Regions from separate parts of the Mycoplana sp. ABR4_002 genome, predicted to be linked through region 2. Evidence: riboswitches for the same ligand, from Rfam matches in the RefSeq annotation. Region 2 holds a riboswitch; the other holds the start of a gene.
The links. A riboswitch is a leader RNA that binds a small molecule or an ion and turns the genes downstream of it on or off. The one in region 2 is predicted to bind FMN.
Positions count from the first base shown of each region.

Region 1: linked by a shared signal. The riboswitch ahead of ACXAGF_RS12465 (6,7-dimethyl-8-ribityllumazine synthase) and the one ahead of ribB (3,4-dihydroxy-2-butanone-4-phosphate synthase) in region 2 are both predicted to bind FMN.

Region 1 covers NZ_JBSWVO010000001.1:2,590,634-2,595,164, reverse strand. The annotation lists gene ACXAGF_RS12475 (GlxA family transcriptional regulator) at 1-757, shown strand, start outside; gene ACXAGF_RS12470 (LssY C-terminal domain-containing protein) at 866-1,579, shown strand; gene ACXAGF_RS12465 (6,7-dimethyl-8-ribityllumazine synthase) at 1,737-2,210, opposite strand; FMN riboswitch at 2,300-2,467, opposite strand; gene ACXAGF_RS12460 (ABC transporter ATP-binding protein) at 2,574-3,635, opposite strand; gene ACXAGF_RS12455 (ABC transporter permease) at 3,649-4,440, opposite strand; gene ACXAGF_RS12450 (ABC transporter permease) at 4,437-4,531, opposite strand, start outside.
Region 2 covers NZ_JBSWVO010000001.1:3,106,656-3,111,186, forward strand. The annotation lists gene ACXAGF_RS14835 (L-fucose/L-arabinose isomerase family protein) at 1-254, shown strand, start outside; gene ACXAGF_RS14840 (transketolase) at 267-1,088, shown strand; gene ACXAGF_RS14845 (transketolase family protein) at 1,088-2,050, shown strand; FMN riboswitch at 2,212-2,358, shown strand; gene ribB (3,4-dihydroxy-2-butanone-4-phosphate synthase) at 2,488-3,141, shown strand; gene ACXAGF_RS14855 (SDR family oxidoreductase) at 3,268-4,056, opposite strand; gene ACXAGF_RS14860 (SDR family NAD(P)-dependent oxidoreductase) at 4,109-4,531, opposite strand, start outside.

The DNA of each region.
Region 1 (4,531 bases), 520 kb from region 2:
GGCCCCGCTGTTCATCCTGTCGAGCTACCAGTGGGAGCGGAGCGCGACCGCGGGGCTGCGCATGCAGCTGTCGCGCACGGCGCGCCACCGCGCGATGATCGCGGGCATCGAATCGGGCAGCTGGTTGCTGGCGGCCGCCAGCCTGCTCGACGGTCATTCGGTGACGATCCACTGGGAGGACCGGGAGGACTTCGCCGCGGCCTATCCGCACGTCACGGTGCTGCAGGAGCGCTACGTCATCGACGGCAAGCGCATCACCACCGGCGGTTCGCTGCCGACGCTGGACCTGATGCTGGAAATCATCCGCCGGCGCCAGGGCTATTCGCTGGCGCTGGAGGTCTCGCGCCTGTTCATCTACGAGCACGAACGCACCGGCGGGCTGCTGCAGGTGCCGGCGCTCGGCAACATGCGCGTCGCCGACCAGCGCGTCAGCCAGGCGGTGCGGCTGATGGAGGACACGGTCGAGGCGCCGGTCACGCTGGCGCGACTGGCCCGCCGTGTCGGGATCAGCGCCCGCCACCTGCAGGACCTGTTCCAGGAGACGATGGGGGTGGCGCCGCACCAGCACTATCTCGCGCTGCGCCTGAACGCGGCCCGGCGCAAGGTGATCGAGACGAGGCTGGAGTTTGCCGACATCGCGGCGGCCACCGGTTTCAACTCGTCCTCGGCGTTCTCGCGCAGCTACCGGGCACACTATCACGAGAGCCCGACGGAGACGCGGCGCAGGCTGCGGGCGGTGGGCAAGGGGCAGGGCTAGGGATGCCGCGTCCGCACGAGCGGAATGACGGTACTCGACAATCGAGGCGCGCGGGCGCACCTTGCGCAATCCCGCCTGACGGGCCAGCAAGGAGGAACAGGAACGCCGATGCGCCATCGCACCAAGATCCGTGCCGTCCTGGCGGTCTCCGCCGTGCTTGTGGCGGCCTACCTGCTCGTCGCCTACCTCCTCCTTCCGGAAATCTGGATCTTTCGCGACGCGAAGCGCCTCGGCAGTCTCAGCAGCATGGTGACGGTCACGGATGACGACATCCCCGGCGACCCGATCAATGTCGGCCTGGTCGGGACACGGCTGGAGCTGATCCGCGCCTTCGCGGCGGCCGGCTGGGACCCGGCGGACAAGATCACGCTTCGCTCCTCGATCGACATCGGCCTCAGCGTCGTGCTCGACCGCCCCGATCTGGACGCGCCGGTGAGCCCGCTCCTGTTCGAGGGGCGAAAGCAGGACCTGGCCTTCGAGAAGCCGGTCGGAAGCAGTGCCGATGAACGTAACCATGTCCGCTTCTGGCAGACCGAGCGCACCGGCACCGACGGCCGGCCGCTATGGCTGGGGTCGGCGAGCTTCGACCGCGGCGTCGGCGTCAGCCATGACACCGGCCAGATCACGCACCATATCGGCCCGGACATCGACGCCGAACGGGATCTCGTGATCGCCGACCTCGGCAAGGCCGGCGCGCTCACCTCGACCTACGAGATCGAGGGCATCGGCCCGACGCAGGATGGCCGCAACGGCGGCGGCGACCCCTACTTCACCGACGGCAAGGCGCTGGTCGGCGTGCTGGCCGAGGGCAAGACGGACTGACGCGACCCCTCGCGGGGCGGCGGCCGACGGGCGAATTCGCGTGCCGGCTGAATCGCTTGGCGCGGTTCGTTGCGAGGTTGATTCCGCTGCTTCAGCCAAATTGGCAAGGCCGCGCGGGGGACAGGCCGCCGCGCGGCAGGTCGGCGGTCAGATCCTGTCAGGTGCTTGCCAGGGCGAGCCTGGCTCGCGCATCGATGATCTGGGCGGCCGCGTGGGCGGCTTCCTTGCCCTTGATGACGAAGTGGTCGCGGAAGAAGGCTATGTGCGCCTCGCTCTCCTGGAAATGGTGCGGCGTCAGCACGGCGGAGAGAACGGGAACATCGGTGTCGAGGCCGACTCGCACGAGTGCGTCGACGACGGTGCCGGCGACAAAATCGTGGCGGTAGATGCCGCCGTCGACCACGAGGGCGACCCCGAGGATGGCGGAATAGCGGCCGGTGCGTGCCATCGCTTTCGCCTGCAGCGGGATTTCGAGCGCGCCGGGTACATCAATGATCTCGACGTCCGAGGCTCGGCCGCCGAGCGTGGTCCACTCGGCGACGAAGCCGTCGACGCAGCGGTCGACGATTCCGGCGTGCCAGCGCGCGCGGATGACGGCGATCCTGGAGGTGGGATTGGCGGAAATGTTCATGTCTTGGCCTTTCAAGGGTTGTGCCATTTTGCAATGATCCCCTTGGGCGAACACGCAGGACGGCGCGGCCCCGTCTCGGGGCGCTGCCTGCTTGCTCTCTTCCATCCGGACTATTGACCGTCGGCTCCGGCATCGCACCGGATCTGCTGACCCTCCGGCAGAACCGGAGGCGCTCGCGGGCTCCGGGTCCCGCCGCAACCTTGCGCCGCGTGCCCGATACCGCCGGTGGGGAATTCCGCCCCGCCCTGAGAACGATGCGAGCCTATCCTGCCGCGGGCCGTCGATCAAACGCGGCTGCGACGAATAGCACGCGAGTTGCGACAGCGCCGCGAGCGGTGTCCGGACCGCAGCGTTGTCGCATGCTCAATCGCGAATGATCAGCAGGTCGCCGGCGGTGAAGCGCAGCGTCACGGTCTGGCCGACGGTTGGCGCCACCAGGCCGGGACTGTTGAAGGTGTCGAAGGAGATGACGCTGGGACCGACCCGCATGCGGGTGCGGACGACCGAACCGAGAAAGTTGCTGCTGACCACCTGGCCGGTCAGCGCCGTGTCGCCGCTGGCGCCTTCGGCGATCGAGCCGGCCTCCGGGCGCAGCGCAAGCGACACCGTCTCGCCGGCCTTCACCGGACCGAGCGGCTCGCGCAGGGTGACGCTCTGGTCGCCGATCGAGACGCGATTGGCCGCCGGATCGATCACCTTGGCCTCGATCAGGTTCAGCGTGCCGACAAAGGAGGCGACGAAGCGGGTAGCAGGGCGGTTGTAGATTTCCGCTGGCGTGCCGATCTGGTCGGCGCGGCCGGCATTCATCACCACGATCCGGTCGGAGATCGACAACGCCTCCTCCTGGTCATGGGTGACGAAGACCGTGGTGATGCCGAGCTGCTGCTGGATCTGGCGGATTTCCTCGCGCAGCGATACGCGGATCTTGGCGTCGAGCGCCGACAGCGGCTCGTCAAGCAGCAGCACCTGCGGCATCGGGGCCAGCGCGCGGGCGAGCGCCACGCGCTGCTGCTGGCCGCCGGACATCTGGTAGGGATAGCGATCGGCCAGATGCTCCAGCTTGATCAGCCCGAGCATTTCCTTGACGCGTGCCTCGATCTCCTGCTTCGGCCGGCCGGCGACCTTCAGCCCGAAGGCGACGTTGCCGAAGACGTTGAGATTGGGAAAGAGCGCGTAGGCCTGGAACACCATGCCGATGGTGCGCTGGTTGGGCTTCAGCCCGGCCTGGTCCTTGCCGGCCAGTTTGATCGTGCCGCCGCTCGGCGTCTCGAAGCCGGCGATCATCCGCAGGACGGTCGTCTTGCCGCAGCCCGACGGGCCGAGGAAGGAGACGAACTCGCCCTTTTCGATCTCCATGTTGAAGTCGCTGACGACCTGTACCGGCCCGAACGACTTCTGGATGTGGCGGAGAGAGAGAAACGTCATGTGGATTGATTCCTCAGGCCTTTGCGGGCGCGGTTTTCTGAAGGCGGGAGACGAGCTGGATCAGCGCCAGGCAGCCCCAGGTGATGACAAACGCGATGACTGACAGCGCGAACGGCTCGTAGGGCTTGTTGGCGCCGATACGCTGCAGGTAGGGGCCGAAGGCGGGCCGGTCGAGCAGGGCGGCCAGGGTGAATTCGCCGATGACGATCGCGAAGGTCAGGAAGGCGCCGGACAGCACGGCGGGCAGGACATTGGGCAGGATCACCCGGCCGAGAATGGTGATCCAGCCGGCGCCGAGGCTCTGGGCCGCTTCGGTCAGCGTGGCGACGTCGATGGTGCGCAGACCGGTGTCGACGGCGCGGTACATGTAGGGCAGCGCCAGGATCGTATAGCCCAGGGCCAACAGCAGGTTGGTGCCGAATACCGAACCGGTCAGCGGCAACCAGCTGGAGGTGTTGTAGAGCCGGATATAGCCGAAGACGATGACGATTGCCGGTATCACCAGCGGCAGCAGCGTCAGGAACTCGACGTAGGGCCGCGCCCGGGGCATCTTCAGCCGCACCCAGAAGGCCGTCGGCACGACGATCAGGATGCCAATGACGATCGTCACCAGCGCCATGACGACGGAGTAGGAGAACGTCGCCTGGAATTCCGGGTCGGCCAGCACGCGGGCATAGGCGTCGAAGCTGTAGACCCCGCGCCGGGCCTTGAGCGAGAACTCGAACAGGCCGCTGAGCGGGATGAAGAAGTAGAGCAGGCCGACGATCAGCGCCACCCAGCCGGCGATGCGTGCCCAGACGCTCATTTCAGCCACCTTTCGGCGCGCACCCGCAGCCAGATATAGAGGACGTTGGCGACGGCGGTGACGACGATCATGCCGAAGGCCATGGCATAGC
Region 2 (4,531 bases):
AGTGCTATCTCGGCGAGGGCGAGTTCACCGACGACCCCTTCGCCATGGACGGCGGAATCGCCGTGGCGAAGGTCGCCGACCTGCGCAGGCTGATGACCTTCATCACCCAGAACGGCTTCGAGCACCACGTCGCCATGGTTAGGGGCCATCATGCCGACGTCGTGCACGAGGCGGTCTACCGCTACCTGAAATGGCCGATCTACCATCACAACGGGACACCGGAGCCGCAGCTCACCTTCCCCGTCCGGTTCTGAAAGGTAGAGAGAATGCAGAACAACGACACCGTCGACAGGATCCGGGACAAGGCCCTGTGGATGCGCCGAAGGGCCTTCACCATGGTCTACGATGCGCAGCTTGGGCATCCCGGCGGCGACTTTTCCGCGATCGACATCATCGCCACGCTCTACTTCGGCGTGATGCGCTACGACCCGGCCCGGCCCGACATGCCGGAGCGCGATCGCTTCATCATGTCGAAGGGTCACGCCACGGGCGCGCTCTACACCGCCCTTTGCGCCGCCGGCTACTATCCGGAAGAGTGGCTCGCCACCTACATGCAACCCAACTCGAAGCTGAACGGCCACCCGAACAGAAACTACCTGCCGGGCGTGGAGACCAACACCGGTCCGCTCGGCCACGGCATGCCGGTTGCGCTCGGCATCGCCATCTCCGGCCAGCTGACGGACAGTGCCTACCGCACCTTCGTGCTGACCGGCGACGGCGAACTGCAGGAGGGGTCCAACTGGGAGGCGGCGATGACCGCCGGCCATCGCAAGCTCAGCAAGCTGACGCTGGTCGTCGACCGCAACCGCCTGCAGCAGGGCATGGGCACGGAGGAAACGAGCGGCCTCGACCCGCTGGACGACAAGTTCCGCGCCTTCGGCTGGGACGTCGCTGTGGTCGATGGCCACAACGTCGGCGCGCTGCTCGACGTTCTGGCCGAACCCTCGGGCGGCCGGGCCAGGCCGCTCTGCGTGATCGCCAACACCGTCAAGGGCAAGGGCGTGTCGTTCATGGAGAACAAGGCCTCCTGGCACCACGGCGTGCCGAATGCCGAGCAGTACGGACTGGCCATGGAGGAACTGGTCTGATGGCCGCGCCCGCCGCAAGACAGCAAGGGCTTCACGACTGCCGCGACGCCTGGGCCCGAACGCTCGAGGACCTCGCCGCGCAGGACCCGCGCATTGTCGCCGTCGTCAATGATTCCGTCGGCTCCTCCAAGCTCGGCGGATTTCAGAAGAAGTTCCCCGAACGGCTGGTCAATGTCGGCATCGCCGAACAGAACATGGTCGGCGTCGGCGCGGGACTGGCCAACGGCGGGCGCATTCCGTTCGTTTCCGCCGCCTCCTGCTTTCTGACCGGCCGCGCCCTGGAACAGGTGAAGGCCGACATCGCCTATGCCAACTTCAACGTGAAGCTGATCGGGCAGTCCTCCGGCATCGCCTATGGCGAACTCGGACCGACCCATCACTCGATCGAGGATTTCGCCTGGCTGCGTCCGCTGAGCAACATCACCGTCGTCGTGCCGTCCGACCCCTGGGAAACGGCGGAGGCCGTGAAATGGGCGGCGGCGCATGAAGGTCCGGTTTTCATCCGCTTGAGCCGCATGCCGGTGCCCGACCTCGACGTGGCCGACCGGGTATTCCGGCCAGGCACGGCGGAACGGTTGCGCGACGGCTCGGACGTGACGCTGATCGCCTGCGGCACCACGGTGCACCTTGCCGTCGATGCCGCGGAAAGCCTGCGCAACGAGGGCATCTCCGCACGCGTCCTCAACATGGCGACCCTCAACCCGCTGGACGAAGCCGCGGTAGCGTCGGCGGCTGCCGAAACCGGCGCGATCGTGACGGTCGAGGAAGCCAATATCCGCGGCGGTCTCGGCGGGGCGGTGGCCGAATTCACCGCCGGCAACCTGCCGGTACCGGTCGAGCGCGTCGGGTTCCCCGGCTTCGTGCCCACCGGTTCGGTCGACTGGCTGTTCGAGCAGTTCGGCCTGACCGGGCCCGGGATCGTCAAGGCCGCCCGCCGCGCGATCGCGCGCAAGCGTCGCTGAGCACGGCAAGGTTGATGACGCTAGGCCGACCCGAGGTAAACGGGCGCAGCCGTCGCAGGATCGCCGGTGTTCAACGATGTGTTCAACGCGCGGGCGTCGTTTTTGTGCCTCTTCGGATCGAAGGCTCCCTTGCAATTGCCGCCCGGATATCCTTATCTTCGCGCTGTTCTCAGGGCGGGGTGCAATTCCCCACCGGCGGTATCGGGAGGGATCCCGGAGCCCGCGAGCGCTCCCGGCCCTGCCGGGAGGTCAGCAGATCCGGTGCGAGGCCGGAGCCGACGGTATAGTCCGGATGGAAGAGAGCAAGGCACGCCCACCCCTCGCGACGAGCCGGGGCGCGGTGCCTGTTCGCCCAAGGGACGTTTGTCTGATCCGCGCAGGCGGGGATGGTGCAACGAGCGCCGGAAGATCCGGCCGAACCCTTGAAAGACTGCAGCATGACGATTTCGAAGATTGAAGATGCGATCGCCGCCATCGCCCGCGGGGAGATGATCGTCGTGGTCGACGACGAAGACCGCGAGAACGAGGGCGACATCGTCTTCGCCTCCGAGGACGCCACCGCCGAGAAGATCGCCTTCATGATGAACCGGGCCCGCGGGCTGATCTGCGTGTCGATGGAGGGCGAGCGCCTCGACGCGCTCGACATCCCGCTGATGGTGCCGAACAACACCGAATCCTTGAAGACCGCCTTCACCGTCTCGGTCGACTACCTGCCGGGCACGACGACGGGCATCTCCGCCGCCGACCGCGCCGCCACCGTCAGGGCGCTGATCGACCCGGCCGCGAAGGCGGACGCGTTCGCCCGCCCGGGCCACATCTTTCCGCTGCGCGCCAACCCCAAGGGGGTGCTCGGCCGGCCCGGCCACACCGAGGCCGCCATCGATTTCTGCCGCCTCGCCGGCAAGGCCCCCTCCGGGGTGATCTGCGAAGTCGCAAACGACGACGGGACCATGGCGCGCCTGCCGGAGCTGACGCTGTTCGCACGGCAGCACGGCCTGCATCTGGTCACGATCAAGGACCTGATCGCCTACCTTACCCGACAGCCTGCCGAGGAGAGCGACGGGCCGGTCGACGCCACCATCGCCGCGTGAGGTTCTCCCGGATCGGTTAGGCGAGCCTTCGCAGGCCGGTGGCACCGGCCACCGCCTGCAGACATCTGGAACCGGCGGACCGCGGCGGCGCAAACTCCCACGCAAGGTCGGCCGGCTGTCCGCAGCTTACCAGCAGCAGAAGCCGCCATCGACGAGGAGGTTGACGCCCGTGCAATAGGACGAGGCGTCGGCGGCGAGGAAGATTGCGGGCCCGACCATTTCGTCGACCGTGGCCATGCGCTGCATCGGTGTCTGGCGCTCAAACTCCTGGGTCTGGTGCACCATTTCCGGCCGGGTGTTCATCGGCGTCGCCGTATAGCCCGGACTGATCGCGTTGACGCGGATGCCGCGCTCGACCCACTCCATCGCCATTGATTTCGTCATATGGATCACGCCGGCCTTGGAGGCGTTGTAGTGAACCTGCGACAGACCGCGATTGACGATGACGCCGGACATGGAGGCGATGTTGATGATCGATCCGCGGCCGTGCTTCAGCATGGCCGCGGCTTCCGCCTGGCAGGAGAAAAACACGCCCTTCATGTTGATGTCCATGAGGGTCTGGTACTGCGTTTCGCTCATCTTTTCGGCTGGATTCGCATTGGCGATGCCGGCCGCGTTGACCGCGATGCGGAGCGCGCCGAGCTCGGCTTCGGTCCTGGCGACCGCCTCGTCCAGGGCCGGACGATCCGTCACGTCGACCGCGACGGCGGCGGCCTTGCGGCCGGCGCGCTCGATCAGGCCGACCGTCACGGCCAGGCCGTCGTCGGTCCGGCGGTCGAGAACCGCGACGTCGGCGCCGCACTGCGCCAGGCCGACGGCAATGCGCTGACCGATGCCGCTGCCAGCGCCGGTCACCAGCGCCACACGGCCGGTCAGATCGAACAATGCCGGCGCGTTCAATGTAATCCCGTTCATTCTCTGCGGCCTCCCACCGATGAAAGCGAAGTTCTTGTCCGACCCACCGGGCCTAGGACATGATCAGGCCGCCATCGACATTGATGGTCTGGCCGGTAATATAGTCGGCGTCGCGGCTGGCCAGGAAGGCGATCAGCGCTGCTACATCCTTGCCCTCGCCCGCGCGCTTCATCGGAATGTTCTGCACCCAGCTGGCCATCAGTTCGCCCGGGCCGTAGTCGCCGAGGATCTTGCCCCAGACCCGGTCGTTATAGTCCCACATGTCGGTCTTGATGATGCCGGGGCAGATCGCATTCACGGTGATGCCGTCGAGTGCGACCTCCTTGGCGAGGCTTTGGGTCATGCCCATGACGCCGAATTTCGAGGCGGCGTAGTGGGGGGTGTAGATGAAGCCGTCGCGCGCCTGGCCGGAGGCGATGTTGATCAGCCGGCCGCCGTTGCCAGCCTTGCGCATCCGCCGGATGGCCTCCTGGCA